Regions from separate parts of the Vibrio sp. 1401 genome, predicted to be linked through region 4. Evidence: predicted binding sites of a transcription regulator. Region 4 holds the regulator's gene; each other region holds the start of a gene.
What was found. The regulator PurR, encoded in region 4, represses purine synthesis genes. The targets are predictions, from matches to a motif close to TNANGNAAACGTTTNCNTNA.

Region 1 (5,304 bases), on a different contig from region 4:
ACTCTGCTTATTTAGCCTCAGCTTTTCTGGTTACTCGCTTGCCTCTCAAGCTCCAAATGACCCCATCGAACAATACGAGTACGCACAACAATTATTGGCATCAAACGAAGCTGAAGCCTCACCAGAAACGCGCTACTGGCTAGAGCAATCCGCCAACCAAGGTTACCTCCCTGCACAAAAACAGCTCGCGAACGACTTTGCTAAAGGGATCAATGGTGAAAAAAATGAAACACAAGCGTTATATTGGCTAACCTCTATCGCACTCAATGACCCAACCGATCGTGGCTTTCTTCTCGCCGATTTTATTCAGCGCAATCCAGATAAGGTCACAACTTCTCAATTGACTGAAGCCTTGTATCAAATGGCTTCTCAGCATAATCCAGCAGCAGAAGAAGCTTATAATCAACTATTAGAGCAGCGCTTCAACCAACTGCGAGCTAAACAAGTCTCGCAAATAAAGTCGCTCGATAAAAAGGCTGAGCAAGCACAGGAAGAGAAAAGCACAGTTGCAAACCCCAAAGTAGAACACTCGCAGTTTTTATGGCTGATCTGGCTAGCGGCGATACTCATCATCAGCGGCTTAAGTTTTCTCGTAATCAAGAAACTTAAGCAGAATAGAAAAGCGCTTGAAGCCAAAGAGGAAAGCCAAAATCAACGAATGGCGAAAAAAATAAAAGAGCTAGAGTTTACGAACAAGCAACTGAAACGCCAGCTAGAGAAAGTATTCAAAGAATTTAAGAAATCCAAAACCCAGGCAGAGAACCATAAGCTAAGCGTCGCGTGTGCTATGTTTGGCTACACACCACAACACATCCCTGATTTACAAGCAATCAAGCTACGCTATAGACAGCTATCAAAGCTTTATCATCCTGACACAAGAGGCAGTGAAGAAGAAATGAAGCGACTCAATCATGCCTTTAAGCTCGTCTCACAAAATGTTACAAAACAGTAAAAATAGGTCAGGATACTTTGGCTAGCATGCTTTTAGACCTATATAATCAAGCGCCGCAATCGATCTCCCTCTCAAACAAATTAACAGACATTTAACTTAAGTCGCGCTTTTATGCCATAATGCCCGGCGCAAAATAACACCTAACGACTCAAATTAATCTAGGTGGGGAGAAAATCAATGTTCACTGAAGAAGGCACCTGTGATTGGTGTAAAAAACCTAGCCTTGTAACTCGTCACGATTATTTAGATGGCAAGCACCACTACTCATGTAAAGCTTGCTACGATATGGCGAAAATCGACGTGCGCCTATTTAACCTAGGCGAATTACAAATGCGCGAACGCTTGCAACGAGCGAGCTAAGCAAGACGGAATCAACGGAACTGATTTTCAAAGGCGCCTTTTAAGGCGCTTTTTTGATCGGCCAAGCCCTATTTCCAATCTCTATCTCGTATTCCCTCCTATCTTACATAGCACGTCGCATCGGTTATCAGCCCTCTCCCACTGTATACAAACCATTGTCCGTGAAAAACACCTGTATATACAGTAGTAAACCCCTGTATGTCTCTCATCCAACTTTCTACTCACCTCACATTTTTAAATTGATGTTAGACATATCAGAAATGAAAAATAAACAAATAAATTCAATTACTTAAAATAAAATCCTTTTATTTCCTTCTCAAAAAACCGCAAATAACTTTTGAGAAACTTGTTGATCAGGTCGCCAAAACAAACTACTGTATAGGCATACAGCATGTATAAAGGAACAGTAAGATGCAGTTACAAAGTCAATCTCATACATACTCTCGCTACAACGTATTAGCACAAGCAACTAAGCCCATGGCCGTTTCGGATCAGCTTCTATTTAAGCTGGCTGTTTTATCGCAGCAGAAACAATGGATTTTGTTTACAGCAGACTGCCCTCGTCCAGACTTTGAACAACTCACTGCTTCTAATATTTGCTGTAAAAACATCATTCAGATGAAGCCGTCTCAACAGCTTTCTGAAGTGGAAATCGTGATTAAAGCTATTCAGTCTGGTAACGCTAGCGCTGTCGTCGCATCGAACAAGATTGCCCTAATGAATCAATCAATGCTTCGCGATATTGCTCAACGTTATCAGTGTGAAGTCTTTTTCGTCGAAGGCAGAGTTAATAAGTACCACTAACAAGATCGACGTTATCCATCCTGCATCTCGCCTCCTTTTTAAGGGGGCTTTTTTTGTATTAAAGAAAACAGGCAAACGTTTGCTTTTTCTCTGGCGAGTTAAAATAGTTCTGGTATGATGCCCACATTCGATTTATTCAGCGCCCACATTTTGCTGAATATCTTCTCTTTCTGACGTTTGATTAAGATGATAGGAATGTCGCAATGAGCCTTGCTAATCAAGTACTTGCCGTCAATGACGACCTGCCAATTCGCACCCATAAACCCGTTCATAGTGGAAAAGTTCGTTCAGTTTACTGGTTAACTGAAGAAGACAGCGCCCGACTGATCAAAGAAAAAGGATACAATGTCGCTCCAGATGCGCCTTTGGCTATCATGGTAATTAGCGACCGAATCTCTGCATTCGATTGTATTTGGCATGCTGAAGGTGGTCTTAATGGTGTCCCGGGTAAAGGGGCTGCGCTTAATGCGATTTCTAATCACTGGTTCAAACTGTTCAAAGAAAATGGCTTAGCAGATAGCCATATTCTAGACATTCCTCACCCTTTTGTTTGGATTGTACAAAAAGCCAAACCGGTAAAAATCGAAGCCATCTGCCGCAAATACATCACGGGTTCGATGTGGCGCGCTTACGCAAATGGCGAGCGCGAGTTTTGTGGAATCCAACTTCCTGAAGGGTTAGGAAAAGACAAAGCACTGCCAGAGTTGCTAATGACCCCATCCACAAAAGGCATTCTAAAAGGCATTCCCGGTGTGCCAGAAGCGGATGACGTAAATATTACTCGTCAAAACATCGTAGACAACTACGAAGCATTTAACTTCTCAAGCGCTGACGATATCGCACTCTACGAAAAATTGCTGAAAGAAGGCTTTAACGTTATAAGCCAAGCGTTAGAAGAAATCGACCAAATCTTTGTCGATACCAAATTCGAATTTGGTTATGTTCATGATGCTGCTGGCAATGAAAAGCTGATTTACATGGATGAAGTGGGTACACCAGACTCGTCTCGTATATGGGATGCTAAAGAGTACCAAGCAGGTCACATCGTAGAGAACTCAAAAGAAGGTTTCCGCCAGTTCCTACTTAACCACTTCCCTGACCCAGATATCTTGCTAAATAAAGAACGTATGCCAGAGCGTGAAGCACTCGCTCGTGATAATGCTTTACCCGTCGAATCTTTGATGGCGATTTCGAGCACCTACATTGGTATTGCCGAGAAGATTACAGGCAAGCCGATTCATTTGAGTGAGAATCCGAAAGCGGAAATCATCGAAGTTCTGAGCAAAGAATACGGATTGATTGACTAGCACTGTCGCTAGATTGCTAAATGCTTTCCAATAAAAAGTCCGCACTAGCTTGCGGACTTTTTTCGTATTAGGCTCAGTTTAGCCGATATTTAACGTAGTGCCATCTGTTGTAGAGGCTGACTTGGTCGTCACCTGATATGTTTTGTCTTTAATCGTTGATACGAAATACCAGGTCGCCTCTGCCTTGTCGGGCGTAAAAGTAACGCGCATAAAGCCACGCTGTTTGATGTCTGCCCACTGTAATTCTGACACTAAGTGCGGCAGCGTGTATTCCATTTGAGTGATCGCAACAGGGTCTAACGCGAGGTAGGCTTCTAACCCAGGGGAACTCACAGAGCTAGTCGCAAACTCTACCCCGATAGGATGCTTAGATACGTCTTTAAGCTCACTTGCCCATGCATTGTGCGTATCTCCTGCCAAACAGACAAAGTTACCACTGCTGGCTTTGGCCAGTTGATAAACGTTCTCTCGCTCAACGTAGTAACCATCCCATGCATCTAGGTTATATGGCAAAGCAATGGTATCTAAACTTGGGTCAGAGAGATAACCCGTAATCGCAGAGTTTACCGCTAATAACGCCTCTGTTTTTTGTTCTTCAGTGGCAGTAAACAATTGAAACATCGCGGTCATAACCGAACTTGGCAACTCCATACGAGACATTAACACTTGTTGCCCTAGCACATTCCAAGTTGCGTCGTGCGTACTGAACGCATCCATCAGCCAAGCGAGTTGGTCACCGCCTAACAGCTCTCGGTCTTGACTGCGCGACTGGGCAACTAAACCGCCAATAGCTTCCATCGTTGGTGAGCTGAACGAGAAATAATCCAACGGTTTATCACGCCCCACAAGTCGCGTGTCGAGCATCATCAAATTGACTAAACTTCCAAACGAAAACTGACGGTAAATCAGCATGTTTGAGAAAGTGTTTTCACGAACGGGCAACCATTCTGTCCACGCGGCAGCCGCAGCTGCACGACGATCATTAAAGCGGCCTTCCTCTTCTTGATGGTTTTCCGCACCATTTTTCCAACTATCATTTGCAAGCTCATGGTCATCCCAGACTGCAATCATTGGTAGGCTCGCATGTAACGCTTGCAGATCAGCATCTTGGCGATATTGCGCATACCGTTTTCGGTAATCATCTAAGGTAATGCATTCAGTGCCTTTGCTTGGCTCTCGCCCTAGTGCCTCAGCATCTTCACTAGCGTAGCCACCAGCCCCATACTCATAAATGTAATCACCGAGATGAAGTACCACATCAAACGGTTCTTGCTCATGTTGATTTAAGATCTCTCGATACACATGGAAATAACCAGCAGGATAGTTTGCGCAAGAAACAACGGCCATGGATGCCTTTTCTACACCACCCTCTGGTAATGTTTGAGTTTGCCCGACTTCGCTAGTGACATCTCCAACCATGAATCGATAGTAGTAGCGAGAATTTGCGTTGAGGTTTTGAACATCAACTTTTACCGTGAAATCTCGGCTCGTGTCTGTGGCAAAAGTGCCACTTTGCACGATATCAGTAAAATTTTCGTTAGATGAAACTTGCCAGCTTACATCTGCGTAGCTCGCTGAGGTTGTAACACGAGTCCAAATGATTACTTGTGTTTGAGTAGGATCTCCACTCGCCACTCCGTGCTCAAAGGTAACCGCAACAGATTCACTAGCATCGCTACCACAGCCCACCAGCCCGGTAACAATCGCCGTTGAAGAGGCAGCTTTCATAAAGTCTCGACGAGACAAAGACATATTGACTTCCTTTCTTATTGTGTTTGTTTTTATGCCCAAATGACGTGGTGACTCAATCATCCTTGTGTGCCAATAAGGGACGTTAATTCGAACTTACAGTACCAACCACTTAGTCGGTAATTTGTCCTA
Region 2 (5,304 bases), on a different contig from region 4:
GAGTAATGACTTTGGTTATGACTTCGTGTTTTCACGTTATGTAGAAGCGGTTGGTCGAAAAGGTGACGTACTGTTTGGTCTGTCGACTTCAGGTAACTCAGGTAACATCCTGAAAGCGATTGAAGCAGCACAAGCGAAAGGCATGAAGACGATTGCGCTAACAGGTAAAGATGGCGGCAAAATGGCAGGCCTTGCAGATATTGAAATCCGCGTGCCACACTTTGGTTATGCAGACCGCATTCAGGAAATTCATATTAAGATTATTCATATCATCATTCAGTTGATCGAAAAAGAGATGGAATAATCGTTTACGGCCACCGTTTCGAGCTGTGTTGTTAGGGAGTTTTTTTAAACCATGTGTGAATTGCTCGGTATGAGCGCTAATGTTCCAACGGATATTTGTTTCAGTTTTACTGGGCTCATGCAGCGTGGAGGTCGAACCGGCCCACACCGTGACGGATGGGGGATCACCTTCTACGAAGGGAAGGGCTTTCGAACCTTCAAAGATCCCAAGCCAAGTTGTGAGTCTAAAATAGCAGAGTTGGTACAAAATTATCCCATCAAAAGTCGTGCGGTCGTTAGTCATATCCGACAGGCGAATCGTGGTGGTGTTAATTTAGAAAATACTCATCCCTTTACACGTGAGCTGTGGGGTAGGTATTGGACGTTTGCGCATAACGGTCAGCTCTCTGGCTATCAAGACTTGCATACAGGTCGACATCGACCTGTCGGTGAAACAGATAGTGAACTGGCATTTTGCTGGTTATTGAAGCAAATGGAAGATCGATATCCTGAGCCACCAAAGGATATGGAGTCGGTATTTTTATATGTTGCTAAATGTTGTGATGAGCTAAGAGAGAAGGGTGTATTTAACATGCTTCTGAGTGATGGTGAGTATGTAATGACGTATTGCACCAATCATTTGTATTGGATCACAAGACGCGCACCGTTTGGAAAAGCTGCTTTGCTTGATGAAGATGTGGAAATTAACTTCCAAGAAGAAACCACGCCACATGACATCGTTTCTGTGATCGCAACTCAACCTTTGACGGGCAACGAAGCTTGGCAGCGTATGAAACCTGGCGAATACGGCTTGTTTCACCTAGGTGAACTAGTCAAAAATAATGCCTCTGAACTGGTAAATGTGCCGTTTTCGGCGGCTAAGCCGGGCAATCAAGCGCCAACCGAACCGTTAGAGTGATGGTCTCTTACTCTGAATATAAAAATAAAGCTCGCTTAATCGCGAGCTTTATTTTTATGCGTTTTAAACCGAGGGCGGATACGGATGAGCATTCTTACTTTCTAGAGTGCTGGTAGTAGAGTCCTAGTCTCGCTAAGGCTTGCTGTAAAGACGTAACTGATAGAAATTTCTCATAAAACACCTCGTCAGTCTGAACGGTGAAGAACGAACCAGATTCAGAATCTACTTTCCGAGTGTTATGTTACTCAAGTGGTTATGGGATTTTTTAGAATGTTGGGTTTTAGGTTTCTAGTCTCACCATGGTTTTCTTGAATCAAGTTTATAAGTATTAAAACAACCAAGAGCAGCCCTCAGGCTGCTCTTTTGTGCCTGGAGTTTATTATTCAGGGCTACTCATCTGAGGCGTACCCATGTACGCCAAGCTCTGCGCCATCTAAATAGGCTTTACCATCCTTCATGATCAACCGCTCGTCTACCAGCCACTTAGCCACCATAGGGTAGATTCGGTGCTCCTGCGCCTGAACACGTGCCGCAAGTACACTAGCATCATCGTCTTCGAACACAGGAACTTTTGCTTGCAGTATGACAGGGCCACCATCAAGCTCTTCCGTTACAAAGTGCACACTCGTACCATGTTCTTTATCGCCAGCATCAATTGCTCTCTGGTGTGTGTGTAGCCCAGGATATTTTGGTAGAAGAGAAGGGTGGATATTGATCATCTTACCCATGTAATGAGAAACAAATGCGCTGCTCAGAATGCGCATGTAACCAGCAAGAATAATCACGTCTGGTTGGTATTCATCTATTTGACTCATTAGCTCTGCATCAAAGCTTTCACGCGAGCTGAATGCTTTAGGGTCGACAAAGTGACCGTCTACATCAAACTTTTTTGCACGTTCTAAACCAAAAGCATCTGCTTTGTTAGAGAACACGGCTGCCACTCGTGCGTTTGGCATGCTGTCTTCGCAAGCTTCCAAGATAGCTTGCAGGTTACTTCCGTTACCCGAGATGAGGACCACAAAGTTTTTTAGGGTATGGTTTTTCATGATGTCGAGAGCGCCTTGGTATTGTAGGTTGGAGTTATGTAGCTTCTAAACTACCTACTAATAGAATGGTTTTTAGTGTTCTAGATAGCAAAATGAGGACCTAGTCATCTAGTGTCCTCATTCTTCTTATCTTTTGAGCTCGATTTGCAAATTATTGGATTTCAACTTGCTCTTCGTTCGCGTCTGCTTGTGCGATTTGACCAATCACCCACGCGTTTTCGCCTTCTTCTTTAAGAAGAGCAACTGCTGCGTCTGCCTGGTCTTTCCGTAGTGCGACGATTAGACCTACACCACAGTTGAATGTGCGGTACATTTCGTGTGTGTCGACGTTGCCTTTCTCTTGTAGCCACTTGAAGATAACTGGCCATTCCCAACTGTTACCATCGATAACTGCTTTCGTGCCTTCAGGCAGTACGCGTGGGATGTTTTCCCAGAAACCACCACCAGTGATATGAGAAATCGCATGGATGTCGTGTTTCTCAATCATCTTAAGTGCTGACTTGATGTAAATTTTTGTTGGTTCTAGTAGGTGCTCACCAATAGTGCGGCCTGCTAGCTCTTCGCTCTTATCTGCACCAGATACTTCTAGGATCTTACGGATAAGGGAGTAACCGTTTGAGTGTGGGCCGCTTGAGCCAACAGCGATAAGTGCATCACCAGCAGCGACTTTCGTGCCGTCAATCACGTCTTCTTTTTCTACTACGCCAACACAGAAACCAGCTACGTCGTAGTCTTCGCCTTCATACATGCCCGGCATCTCCGCAGTTTCGCCACCAATTAGGGCACAACCTGCTTGAACACACCCTTCTGCGATACCTGAAACAACATCCGCTGCGGTATCAACGTCTAGTTTGCCTGTTGCGTAGTAATCTAGGAAAAACAGTGGCTCTGCGCCTTGCACGATAAGATCATTTACACACATTGCCACTAGGTCGATGCCAATCGTGTCGTGCTTGTTCATATCCAGTGCTAGGCGAAGTTTTGTGCCAACGCCATCAGTACCAGAAACCAGTACAGGTTGTTTGTATTTAGTTGGCAATTCGCATAGCGCGCCAAAACCACCGATACCACCCATAACTTCAGGGCGACGAGTACGTTTTACCGCACCCTTAATACGATCCACAAGCGCGTTGCCTGCATCAATATCTACACCAGCGTCTTTATAGCTAAGAGAAGAGTTGTTACCACTCACAGGGAAGTCCTCGGTATTAAGTTGGATATGAAAACGGCGCTATTCTAACAGTGCTTAAACATAGATAGCAAACGTTTGCGTCTGTTTTTTTCTTTAGTGATTTATCCTGATATCCCTGTGAAAATCATGTATAATCTGAAGGTTTGTTTAAATATTGCCAACTATAGCCGGAGATGGACATGAAAGTTGTTGAAGTAAAGCACCCTCTAGTAAAACATAAAATTGGTCTAATGAGAGAAGGTGACATCAGCACAAAACGTTTTCGTGAGTTAGCGACTGAGGTCGGTAGCCTACTTACTTACGAAGCAACGTCAGACTTTGAAACAGAAAAAGTGACCATTGATGGTTGGAACGGTCCGGTAGAAGTAGACCAGATTAAAGGTAAAAAAGTAACCGTAGTGCCAATCCTACGTGCAGGTCTAGGCATGATGGATGGAGTTCTTGAGCACATGCCAAGCGCACGTATCAGTGTTGTGGGTATTTACCGTGATGAAGAAACGCTTGAGCCAGTTCCTTACTTCAACAAGCTTGCTTCAAACATCGAGGAGCGTATTGCGCTTGTTGTTGACCCAATGCTTGCAACAGGTGGTTCTATGATTGCTACTATCGATCTCCTAAAAGAGAAAGGTTGTAACCAAATCAAAGTGCTGGTACTTGTTGCTGCACCAGAAGGTATTGAAGCGCTAGAAAAAGCACACCCAGATGTTGAGCTATACACTGCGGCAATCGATGAGAAGCTTAATGACAAAGGCTACATCGTTCCGGGTCTAGGCGATGCAGGTGATAAGATCTTCGGTACTAAGTAATTCTTTGATGTATTACTATGACTGAACAGAAAAAGGCTTGGTGAAAACCAAGCCTTTTTTGTATCTACAAGAGGAGAAAAGTAAGACACGCCACCTAATAAAGCGGCGCAGACGTACTATTTCGCGCTTTCTTCTTCCATTTGTGCGTTATCTACAACGTGGTTTTCACCTAAATCGTTTGGTAGCACAAGGTTAAGAATAATTGCCACGATACCGCATAGACTCACACCTTGTAGACTGAACTCACCAATACCGAAGGCCATACCACCAATGCCAAACACAAGGGTTACGGCAACAATCACTAGATTACGAGACTTATGTAAATCAACGTTATTCTTGATCAGTGTGTTGAGGCCTACCGTTGCGATAGAGCCGAACAGCAGAATCATGATGCCGCCCATGACAGGAACTGGAATCGTTTGAAGAACCGCACCTAGCTTACCTACCAATGCAAGTACGATTGCGGTGATTGCTGCCCAAGTCATGATCACAGGGTTAAATGCTTTGGTTAGCATTACCGCTCCTGTTACTTCACTGTAAGTGGTGTTTGGTGGAGCACCCACCATCGAAGCTGCGATAGTTGCCACCCCGTCACCTGCGATTGTGCGGTGAAGGCCTGGTTTTTTCAGGTAGTTTTTTCCTGTAACGTTTGAGATAGCAAGCATGTCACCTACGTGCTCAACCGCAGGTGCGATAGCGACAGGAATCATGAACAAAATTGCGTTGATATTGAACTCTGGCGCGGTGAAGTTTGGCATGGCTAGCCAAGCCGCTTGTTCTACGGGAGTGAAATCAACCACCCCGTAGAATAGAGAAACAGAGTAACCAGCAAGAATACCACCAACAATAGGAACGAGCTTCAAAAAGCCTTTTGCAAAAACGCTGAGTACAATGGTTGTGAGCAGTGAGACCGCCGAGATAATGATCGCAGCATCACCATTAACTAGCTGTGCAGCTCCATCACCAGTTTTACCTACCGCCATGTTCACTGCTGTTGGGGCAAGGCCAAGGCCGATAACCATGATCACAGGGCCAACGACAACGGGCGGGAGAATTTTA
Region 3 (5,304 bases), on a different contig from region 4:
ATTCTTGCGGATCGCTCATCACTTGCATCAGTTGTACTGAAGAAGACGGATCACTTAAATCGATCCCGTTCAGTTGAACCGCAATATCACCAGGTTGTAGCCCTACATCATTAAATAATGCGGCATCACGACCAGGTGATACTCGATAACCAACAATGTCTCCGTCTTTTTTGACGGGTGAGATGGTGATGTATTTAAAAACGCTTTGTGGATCTTTCGCAATTTCCTCGCGGATTTGCTCTAATTTCTCTCCAACGTCAGACGTCGCTGCTTCTGCTCGCTGAGCTTGCGCCCTAGCTACCTGCGGCGATTCAGATAACTTCTTATATTCTATACCTTGCATCATTAAGGTCTCGTCTCGACCTTGGTTATCAATGATGACGCGATCCACCAATACCGCTTTTAGCGTCGCACGTGTCCCTTCGATTTCTTCACCCAAACCGTACGTAGCTTGCTTACCTCGGTTAGCAATAACAGCAAGGCTGGTATTGGCATCACTGCTGGCAACCGCACCGACTAGGGTGAGGTTAAGGCGCGTCTTAGGGGCGTCTTTAACAATAGGCTGTTCTACAACCGCCGCTTTTTGCTCAGTGTATTTACCGAATAGGTTGGCATTCTGAAGGGCATTAAAATCTATCGCGTCGCCTTTATTGCTCGCAGCAACGCTACTCGCCGATGGACGCCATTGCGGCACTTCCGACGATTGAGGTATGGCTAACCACACAATTTTGCCAAGTATCCATCCGGTTATCGCAATAAACAGACAGGTAAGCAACAAGCTAAGTTTGGCTTGAATGGTATAATGATTGGACTTGATCTGAGCCAGTAGCGGTCTGCTTGATAATCCTGCACTTAGCTCTAAACGTTTCACTGAATGGATTCCTTTATTCTAACGTCCGTCATTTAAGCTATAACGATAGCTATCGACTTTAAATTGCTAAATTTGCAATAAAATTATTACTCAACAAAGAGCAGTGAACTATATCACAAGTTGTCTTTCATACCTTTTTCTTATGCAGTTTTTGCCAACTCCCTTGAAAAAAATACGCCTTGACTCCATCTGTAGGTGAATAATCCATCACTCATTGCCGTATTCGGGCAGTGATTAGATAGCGTAGTGTTCTATGAGTTCCCTAAATGAAGCCGTTAGGCTAGATAAATGGCTATGGGCCGCAAGATTTTACAAAACCCGCTCCATCGCGCGTAACATGGTCGATGGCGGTAAAGTCCACTATAATGGCCAACGAAGCAAGCCGAGTAAAATCGTTGAAGTGGGCGCTGAAGTCAGACTTCGTCAAGGCAACGAAGAAAAAATCGTGATCATCGAACAAATCTCAGATCAACGCCGAGGCGCTCCCATCGCACAAACCTTATATCGCGAAACCAATGAGAGTATCGCGAAACGTGAGGAACACGCGACTCAACGTAAGCTTAATGCCCACAACCCAAGTCCGGAACGCCGCCCAGATAAAAAGCAGCGCCGAGACATCATTAAGTTCAAACACCAATAAAAGCCGGAATTACCAACGAGGAAAGCACTCCATGGCAAATAATGTTTTAAACCGCTACCTATTCGAAGATCTTTCAGTACGTGGCGAGTTGGTACAATTGGATGAAGCGTACCAACGTGTTATCTCCAGCAAGGAATATCCGGCAGCAATAGAGAAACTGCTGGGTGAGCTACTCGTTTCAACTACTCTTTTAACTGCCACTCTTAAGTTCGAAGGTTCGATCACCATCCAGCTGCAAGGCGACGGTCCTGTGTCTCTTGCCGTTATCAACGGTGACCATAACCAACGTGTTCGTGGCGTAGCTCGCTGGGAAGGCGATGTTGCCGATGACGCAAACATTCACGATCTAATGGGTAAGGGCTACCTTGTGATCACCATCGAACCGAAAAACGGCGAGCGTTACCAAGGCGTCGTTGGATTAGAAGGTGACACTTTAGCAGAAGTGCTAGAAGGCTACTTTGCAAACTCAGAGCAGTTAAAAACGCGCCTATGGATCCGCACTGGTGAGCATGAAGGCAAAGCACACGCAGCAGGTATGTTGATTCAAGTGATCCCTGACGGCACTGGCTCTCCAGATGACTTCGAACATCTAGAGCAGCTCACTGACACAGTAAAAGATGAAGAATTGTTTGGTTTAGAAGCGAACGAGTTATTGTATCGACTATATAACCAAGACAAAGTACGTCTGTACGAGCCGCAACCTGTCGAGTTCCATTGTGGCTGTTCTCGTGAGCGTAGCGGTGCAGCAATCATCACCGTTGAGAAAGCTGAAATTTATGACATTTTGGCAGAAGTTGGATCAGTTTCTTTACATTGTGATTACTGTGGCACAACTTATACGTTCGACGAATCTGAAGTCACTGAACTGTATGCACAAGCTTCTACGGACAAGAAAACCCTGCATTAATTTACATAGCTTATCAAGCACGTAATTTACCCTACAAAAGGCCAGCTTAATGCTGGCCTTTTTGTGATCAACCCCTCGTAATAACTAGCCTCAAGCGTAATAAAACAACTGCTTAATTTTAAACAATTAATAATGATTTTGCCCTAGCGCAAAGGATTGCGTGCACGATAGACTATTCCCACCAATATGTGACGGGTTACCTAAAACCTTATTGAAATCATGGGCAAATTTTGAGCTATCTCCCTGTTTTCTCCCCGCCCCGTTGCTAGCATGGTGAGCAGATTAAAATTAAAACATTCTTACAAAATCCCTACAAAATCCTTATAAGGAGCACCTATGACCGTTATGGAACATACTAAGGCTGCAACACTTGATCTAACCAAGCACGGACTGCATAACGTAAAAGAGGTTATTCGCAACCCAAGCTACGAAATGTTGTTTGAGGAAGAAACGCGTGAAAACCTAACCGGTTATGAGCGCGGCGTGGTTACTGAACTAGGTGCGGTTGCCGTTGACACTGGCATCTTTACTGGTCGCTCACCAAAAGATAAATACATCGTCAAAGACGCTACGACAGAAGAACATATGTGGTGGACGTCTGATCAAGTGAAAAATGATAACAAGCCAATCACTCCTGAAGTGTGGGACGAGCTAAAAGAACTGGTCACAAACCAGCTTTCTAACAAACGCTTGTTTGTTGTTGACGGTTACTGTGGTGCAAACCCAGATACACGTTTGAGCATTCGTGTTATCACAGAAGTCGCATGGCAAGCGCACTTCGTTAAAAACATGTTTATTCGCCCGACAGAAGAAGAGTTAGCGACATTTGAACCAGACTTCGTAGTAATGAATGGCGCAAAATGCACTAATCCAAAATGGGAAGAGCAAGGCCTGAACTCAGAAAACTTCACCGTATTTAACCTAACTGAGCGCATGCAACTTATCGGTGGTACTTGGTACGGCGGTGAAATGAAGAAAGGTATGTTCGCCATGATGAACTACTTCCTTCCACTAAAAGACATCGCATCAATGCACTGTAGCGCTAACATGGGCAAAGATGGCGATGTAGCGGTATTCTTCGGTCTATCTGGTACGGGTAAAACGACCCTGTCGACTGATCCTAAACGTGCGCTAATTGGTGATGATGAGCACGGCTGGGATGATGACGGTGTCTTCAACTTCGAAGGTGGTTGTTACGCAAAAACCATCAAACTTTCGAAAGAAGCGGAGCCGGACATCTACAACGCAATTCGTCGTGATGCACTGCTAGAAAACGTAACAGTACGTGGCGATGGCTCTATCGACTTTGATGATGGTTCGAAAACAGAAAACACACGTGTTTCTTACCCTATCTACCATATCGATAATATCGTTAAGCCAGTATCAAAAGGCGGTCACGCGAATAAAGTGATCTTCCTATCAGCCGACGCATTTGGCGTACTGCCTCCAGTATCTAAATTGACACCTGAGCAAACTAAGTACCACTTCCTATCAGGCTTTACCGCCAAACTAGCGGGAACAGAGCGCGGTATTACTGAGCCAACACCAACTTTCTCTGCTTGTTTCGGCGCGGCGTTCCTAACGCTCCACCCAACAAAATACGCGGAAGTACTGGTAAAACGCATGGAAGCAGCGGGCGCTGAGGCTTACCTAGTGAATACTGGTTGGAACGGCACTGGCAAACGTATCTCTATTCAAGATACACGCGGAATTATTGATGCCATTCTTGATGGTTCGATTGAAGAAGCACCAACTAAGCACATTCCAATCTTCAACCTTGAAGTACCAACGTCACTACCAGGTGTGGATCCAAGCATTCTAGACCCTCGCGACACGTACGTTGACCCACTTCAGTGGGAAAGCAAAGCGAAAGATTTAGCAGCGCGCTTTATCAATAACTTTGATAAGTACACAGACAACGCTGAAGGTAAATCTCTGGTTGCGGCTGGTCCTCAGATTGATTAAATCGAGTAACCGCGACGTCGCGTAAACGCAGTGAAAAGTTGGCATTAACTTATCACCTTTACGTAGGCCAAGTTACAAAAATTGCTTCAAGCCCCTCTTTTGAGGGGCTTTTTATTGAATACCACAGAATATTGATACAAGCTAAAGCCTATCTAGTTTTATTTCATAACACACGTAGGTTCTAGCAAAGATGAAAACAGCGCGTCGAGTTCTACTTCTGTTACTGGTTATCTTAGTTGCCATTCCAGCTGCTACGATTGCGCTGCTAACAACATCTTACGCGGACGCAACCTGGCGCTTGCTGTCAAACACCTTTTCTCTTCCCTTCCGGGCCGGAAGCGTGCGTTATGACTTTCCCTATCACCTAACTTTACAACGCGTGAACACCAGCGGAGACGATGCGTCTTACATCGAGCAAGTCGATTTATGGATGAATCCCGATGTTTATCGCGATGGTAAATGGATCGTTGATAGTTTATTGATTGATGGTATGAGCTTGCAGTATGGCGCACCAAAGCTCCCAGCTTTAGAGAACGTATTATTCCATCAAATCGCGCTCAAAAATATTGATTACGCCGACGAGCAGTTCTCTGCCAATGGCATTGACCTTCAAATTCAATCACCACAATGGAATGGTCAATTAATACCATATGGCGAAGTTCAACTTGCAGCTGACCAAATCTATTGGAATGGCGAAGCCTTTAATCAACTCTTAGTCGATATAGACTACAAACCGCAAGACAGTACGCTTTATGGCACCTCTTTTAACTGGCGTAACAGTCAAATATCTGGGCAAGGGGAGCAGTATCCTCAAGGCTGGTCTTTAGTAAATGTGACCATCAACAAGCTGAAACTGAGTAATACGCAGCGCCAATCACTGCTTGCAAAACCTTGGCACGATCTACCATTTAGCATTAATCA
Region 4 (5,304 bases):
CAGCCGCTACTTTTTCATAAAACCTATTTGCACCCTACTAGTAATGAGTGGGTTGTATTTGTGCACGGTGCTGGTGGTAGCTCTTCTATCTGGTTCAAGCAAATTAAAGCTTACAAGCAACACTTTAACTTATTGCTGATCGATTTAAGAGGTCATGGAAAGTCAAATCAGTTACTTAAAGAGCTCATTGCTAGCCGTTATACCTTTACGGAAGTTACCCAAGATATTTTGAAAGTATTGGACCATTTAAAGATCCAATCCGCTCATTTTGTCGGTATGTCGCTTGGTACTATTATTGTTCGAAACCTTGCTGAATTGTCATCAGAGCGCGTACGTTCGATGGTGCTCGGCGGTGCTGTCACAAGGCTTAACACTCGTTCTCAGATATTGGTGAAATTAGGTAATTTTTGTAAGCATATCCTACCGTACATGTGGCTCTACAAACTGTTCGCTTATATTGTTATGCCTCAAAGAAGCCAACGAGAATCTCGCCACCTTTTTATTCGCGAAGCCAAGAAGCTTTGCCAAAAAGAATTTAAACGTTGGTTTATTCTTGCCGCTGATGTAAATCCGTTAATGAAATATTTTAAAGATCGAGAGTTACCCATTCCGACTCTTTACTTAATGGGCGACAGGGATTACATGTTTATTAAACCTGTCAAAGAAATGGTTGCAGCACATAAGCTCAGCATTCTACGAGAAATCCCGAATTGTGGTCATGTATGCAATGTAGAGCGTCCAGAAGACTTCAATCAACACTCCATCGAGTTTATTAAACAGCAAGCTGTATGTGCTTAAAACTGAGTGCATCCACTGAATAGGAGAGCCGCTATAGCTCTCCTAGTTGATATCCACATTGCCAACATGCACCAAATTGCCCTTCGTTTATTTCATGACATTTTGGGCATTGCCAATCTTGATACTCATGCCTATCGGATTGTTTTCGATATGCTTTTACTATTTCTTCAGCTTTCATCTTTTGTGCAGTGTCAAAAAGCCACACATAAGGATCGGTATCATCACCAAACGGCAGTTCTCCTTTTAAGCCGAAAATACCTTCTCCACGAACTTCACAGTAAATTTGTTCCACTTTAAGCAGCTCACATACAATGTGTGCTTCTGCTGGGTTTTTAGCGATAAATATTTTCATCAAAATACCCACTTCACCAATTACGAGTTTTGCTGACTTGGTGTCGGCCTTACTTTATTCATAACCCATTTAGTGATGATTGGAAATAGTCCCAATAGCGCAAAAGACGCTAATACTGCGGGTGAAACAATGCCCGATAGGCTTTCAATTGTTGCTAATTGAGTACCTGCATTCAGATATACGGCTGTGCCTGGCAGCATACCTATTTGGCTAGTGAGATAAAATCTACCTACAGACATCGGCGTTAAGCCCATCAGTAAGTTGATTAGAAAGAAAGGGAATACAGGGATTAGACGCAAGGAAAATAGATAAAAAGCTCCGTCTTTTTCGACACCTTGATTAATTGCGTTGAGTTTATTTCCGAATTTGTTTTGTACCCAGTCACGCAATAAGTATCGGCTGCTCAAGAAGGCCAGTGTTGCCCCCATAGTGCTAGCGAAAGAAACCAGTAGCAAGCTTGTCCAAAAACCAAATAAGGCTGCACCAAGTAAGGTGACTACTGCCGCTCCTGGGATAGAAAAAGCGGTAATTGCAATGTAGGTAAAAAAGTAAATCGCAGCCGAGAATACAAAATTCTGATCGATGTATGTAGTTAGTGCTTCTTGTTGGGCTTTTGCATTCTCTAAGGTTAAATACTGGCCAAAGTTAATACCTAAAAAGACGATAGCCGCTAGTAGGATGAGACCTAATATCAGTTTCTTATTCATAATTTTGATTCCAATTTGGGATATATGTAATAAGACAGTAGGAAAACCGAAAAAATTTCACAAAAAAACCGCAGATTAGACTGCGGTTTTACAAGATAGTTTTTAGGCCGACTTTTATTGGAGGCCGTTCATCAACTCATCTCGGCGAGCTTGAGGTACCACACTCCAATGAGTGCCGTTGATAGCCCCTTCTAGTGCCCATAGCAACTCAATGTTGACGGTTGCAGAGTGCGTATCTCTTATCGCTTTATAGGCGTTAAGCGCACCTTCCTCTTCAAGCTTCTCTACGGATTCGATGCCGGCTTTTTTTAGCATGCGCTCGGTAGCCAGTCGTAAGTTAGGCAAATCTTTCAAACGGTTAGGCTTTGTACTTGCTTGCTGTTCTTTCTCAAGCTTTGCCTTTTTCAATGATTGATTCGCTACTTCGATTAAGCGTTCGCTTGATTCCCATAAATCGCTGGAAATAGCGTAGTACTTTGTAACGACTGGAAAGCCACGTTTTTTATAAACGTAAGGCTTTAGCCCTTGTTTCTCGAAGTCAGATGAAGTTTTTTGGTCTGCTCTGATATGAAGCTGATTGTTTACCACTAGTGCAAACATTGTTTCATCAGCGAATAGTCCGAAGCCACCAAACATTGAGCGCGACTTGATATTACCAAGTGCCTCAAATAGCTTCATAGAGTCTTTGAGTATCGGTTTATCCATGTTTTGTTATCTCGGTGTAATTAATATTACGCCACCAAAAGTCAGGTCCGAGAGAGTAGCAAACATGCGTAAAAACAATGTCATTACAGAGTAAAGTCATTGCTTACACACTTGCCATCGGTAACCCCGCTACCTTCCATATCGTAATATGGTTCAGGCCGGAGGCTTTGCGTCCCACTCTTTCGAATGGTTTGCCCTGTGCGTGACACAATGAGCATACTTCTTATATTGAATTAACATCACGGTTTAGCGTTAAAAGTGTGATTTCGGTTCAATAAAAATGATAGATTGAATGCTCTATTTTGCATATGGAAAGGTGCAAATTGGCCTTTGAAAAGGAGTTCTTAATATATATTACATTTATATAAAACAGGGAGTTAACGTTAGTCAATTGTTATTAGAGTGGTGTGAAGTATTAGAGAATGCTTAATTTTTCCAAAAAAATAAGCGCCCCTGTAGAGCGCTTATTTAACACGGTTAAATACAGTGAAATTTAGTTCATTTTTTTCACAGTATTTCGAATTACAAGCTCAGGTTGCATCTCGAAAATTCGTTTTTCGTGTTCTTTATCTTTGATACGCTCAAGTAGAATTTCGAATGCATTTTTACCAACACGACGTTTAGGTTGGTGGATAGTCGTTAGCGGTGGAGAGAAGTATTCCGCAAGCTCGATGTTGTCGTAGCCGATCACTGAAATATCTTCAGGAATTTTGATCCCGTTTTGTTGCAAGCGGCTCATTAGGCCTAGAGCCATTGTGTCGTTAAAACAGAATACCGCCGTCGGGCGCTTGTCCATTGCGGTAATTTTATCTGCAACTAATACGGCCGTATCACATTCAAAGTTACCTTCAAGGATCCAGTCTTCATTTACAGCTAGGTTCGCTTCGCTCATTGCGCGACGGAAACCTGCAATGCGCTCTTGGCAAGCAAGCTTTTCAAAATGACCGCTTAGACAAGCGATATCCGTATGACCATTGTCAATCAGATGTTTGGTTGCAATGTAGCCACCTTCTTCTGAGTTATCCATGATCTTGTCTGCTTGTGAGCTCTCTGGGCCCCAATCCATGACCACTTTAGGAATGTCCGCATGACGGTCAAGCATCTCTTTTAGTTCTTCGGTTAAGTCAGAACACATCACTAGGATGCCATCAACGCGCTTTTCAGCCAGCATACGAATGTAATCGCGTTGTTTTTCGTAAATCCCGCCTGTGTTACATAAAATCAGAGTATAGCCTTGGCGGTAACAGTAGCTCTCAACGCCATCAATCACTTCTGAGAAAAATAGGTTAGTTGATTGAGTTACTAACATGCCAATCGTACGAGTTGAGTTGCATTTTAGGCTGCGTGCAACGGCACTTGGCGCGTAATTCAGCTCGTCAACGGCTTTCATTACTTTTTCTTGCGTTGCTTCTGCAACGAAACGCGTTTTATTGATAACGTGCGAAACTGTCGTAGTGGAAACGCCGGCTAAGCGAGCAACGTCTTTTATCGTGGCCATAAATGGTGTCCTGTATCGAGCTACTGAAATATGTCGTATTGGATGTACCTGATGCTCTAATGGTTTCACACCTAGCAATATAAAATTGGCGCTAAGTGTCTCGGCAGCGGTTGATCCAAGTGCGACAAAAGGGTACGTAGCAGCATCGGTCGATGAATTTTATCTTTTTTCTATCTGATGAGAAATTGCCATCAACCTGTTAAGAAAACACAAAAACCGCTATATTTCAGCGGTTTACATATAAATCATATTTAATCGTTTGCGCTCACATTTTAGCCCTATGTGAACTGACTAGCAATGTTTTCAGCAAGAGATTTGTGTATTTGAAGTCACATTTTGACTGCTAAATAACCAAGCGTCTTTGCGCTAAGTTAAGGCAAACGAATATTATACCCAAGTTACTTACAATTGGTCACTTTCAGGCATACAGGAAGCCCGATAGGCAGGCTCCCTAAAAATAGGCGGCAATTATTCACCAAGAAGGTAGGCGCTGTCTAGTTTACAAAATGCAACTAATAGTTTCGCGACACTCGAGTAAAATCCAAATTCGTCGAATTGTTTACATTTGTCTGAAAACTGAGGTAACCAAGACATCAATTGTTGCTGGATAAAGTCGTTTTGTTTAACGAAGGCTTCTTCCATGTGTTTTTCTTGTTCAAGCTCGTTTGAGCGGATAATCATGTTCCCGAGAAAGTCGAGCTCAACGGCTAAGTGATCCGCAGGTTCCTTTAGGTTTTCGTCTACTTGAACGCCAAATTCAGCCATCAACTTTTCCATTTCCTCAGCTGGCTTGTCATTCAGTAAACCTGATTCACCAATGTACATGGATGCGTAAGGAAGAGCGCCGTATTTTTCTGTCTTCAAAAACAGTTCACAAAAGTCAGCTGCAAGCTCTAGTTGTGCATCTTCACGATCTTGTAACCGATTCAGCGCATCAACTAGGCTATCAACGGCTGGTTTTAGCGACTCATTTTCACCTAAACCTGCGAGAAAACTGCGAATTTCAACACTGTGATAGGCTTCCAATTCTTTCTCTGTTAGTTCTTTTGCGAACAAGCTCGAAAACCACCAGTAAATTTCAGCGCGTTTTTCATTAAAAGCTTTCACTTCTTGCATTTTGGGCTCCTGAATGATGCTTCAAGTCATGCATCACAAAGTCAATTAGGGATATCCCCTAAGTGTAATCAATTAAAATGAATAGCAGTAACTATAATTGTTATGTTTTATGGTCAAAAATGACCGTT

Region 1: the regulator PurR is predicted to act here: its motif matches at 2,184-2,203, upstream of R7Z77_RS01745 (phosphoribosylaminoimidazolesuccinocarboxamide synthase).
Region 2: the regulator PurR is predicted to act here: its motif matches at 3,503-3,522, upstream of purM (phosphoribosylformylglycinamidine cyclo-ligase).
Region 3: the regulator PurR is predicted to act here: its motif matches at 2,563-2,582, upstream of pckA (phosphoenolpyruvate carboxykinase (ATP)).

What each region holds. Positions count from the first base shown of each region.
Region 1 is NZ_JAWOWF010000002.1:91,161-96,464, forward strand. It holds gene R7Z77_RS01730 (J domain-containing protein) at 1-952, shown strand, start outside; gene R7Z77_RS01735 (hypothetical protein) at 1,130-1,312, shown strand; gene R7Z77_RS01740 (SulA-like leucine-rich domain-containing protein) at 1,724-2,116, shown strand; gene R7Z77_RS01745 (phosphoribosylaminoimidazolesuccinocarboxamide synthase) at 2,320-3,423, shown strand; gene R7Z77_RS01750 (alkaline phosphatase D family protein) at 3,502-5,175, opposite strand.
Region 2 is NZ_JAWOWF010000030.1:17,305-22,608, reverse strand. It holds gene lpcA (D-sedoheptulose 7-phosphate isomerase) at 1-304, shown strand, start outside; gene R7Z77_RS15475 (class II glutamine amidotransferase) at 356-1,201, shown strand; gene purN (phosphoribosylglycinamide formyltransferase) at 1,591-2,247, opposite strand; gene purM (phosphoribosylformylglycinamidine cyclo-ligase) at 2,399-3,439, opposite strand; gene upp (uracil phosphoribosyltransferase) at 3,619-4,245, shown strand; gene R7Z77_RS15455 (uracil-xanthine permease family protein) at 4,362-5,304, opposite strand, start outside.
Region 3 is NZ_JAWOWF010000032.1:23,260-28,563, forward strand. It holds gene gspC (type II secretion system protein GspC) at 1-871, opposite strand, end outside; gene hslR (ribosome-associated heat shock protein Hsp15) at 1,125-1,511, shown strand; gene hslO (Hsp33 family molecular chaperone HslO) at 1,543-2,418, shown strand; gene pckA (phosphoenolpyruvate carboxykinase (ATP)) at 2,755-4,383, shown strand; gene R7Z77_RS16060 (AsmA family protein) at 4,574-5,304, shown strand, end outside.
Region 4 is NZ_JAWOWF010000013.1:49,855-55,158, forward strand. It holds gene R7Z77_RS09120 (alpha/beta fold hydrolase) at 1-798, shown strand, start outside; gene R7Z77_RS09125 (DUF2007 domain-containing protein) at 830-1,150, opposite strand; gene R7Z77_RS09130 (TVP38/TMEM64 family protein) at 1,171-1,857, opposite strand; gene R7Z77_RS09135 (TfoX/Sxy family DNA transformation protein) at 1,972-2,562, opposite strand; cyclic di-GMP riboswitch class I at 2,679-2,768, opposite strand; gene purR (HTH-type transcriptional repressor PurR) at 3,056-4,060, opposite strand; gene torD (molecular chaperone TorD) at 4,529-5,176, opposite strand.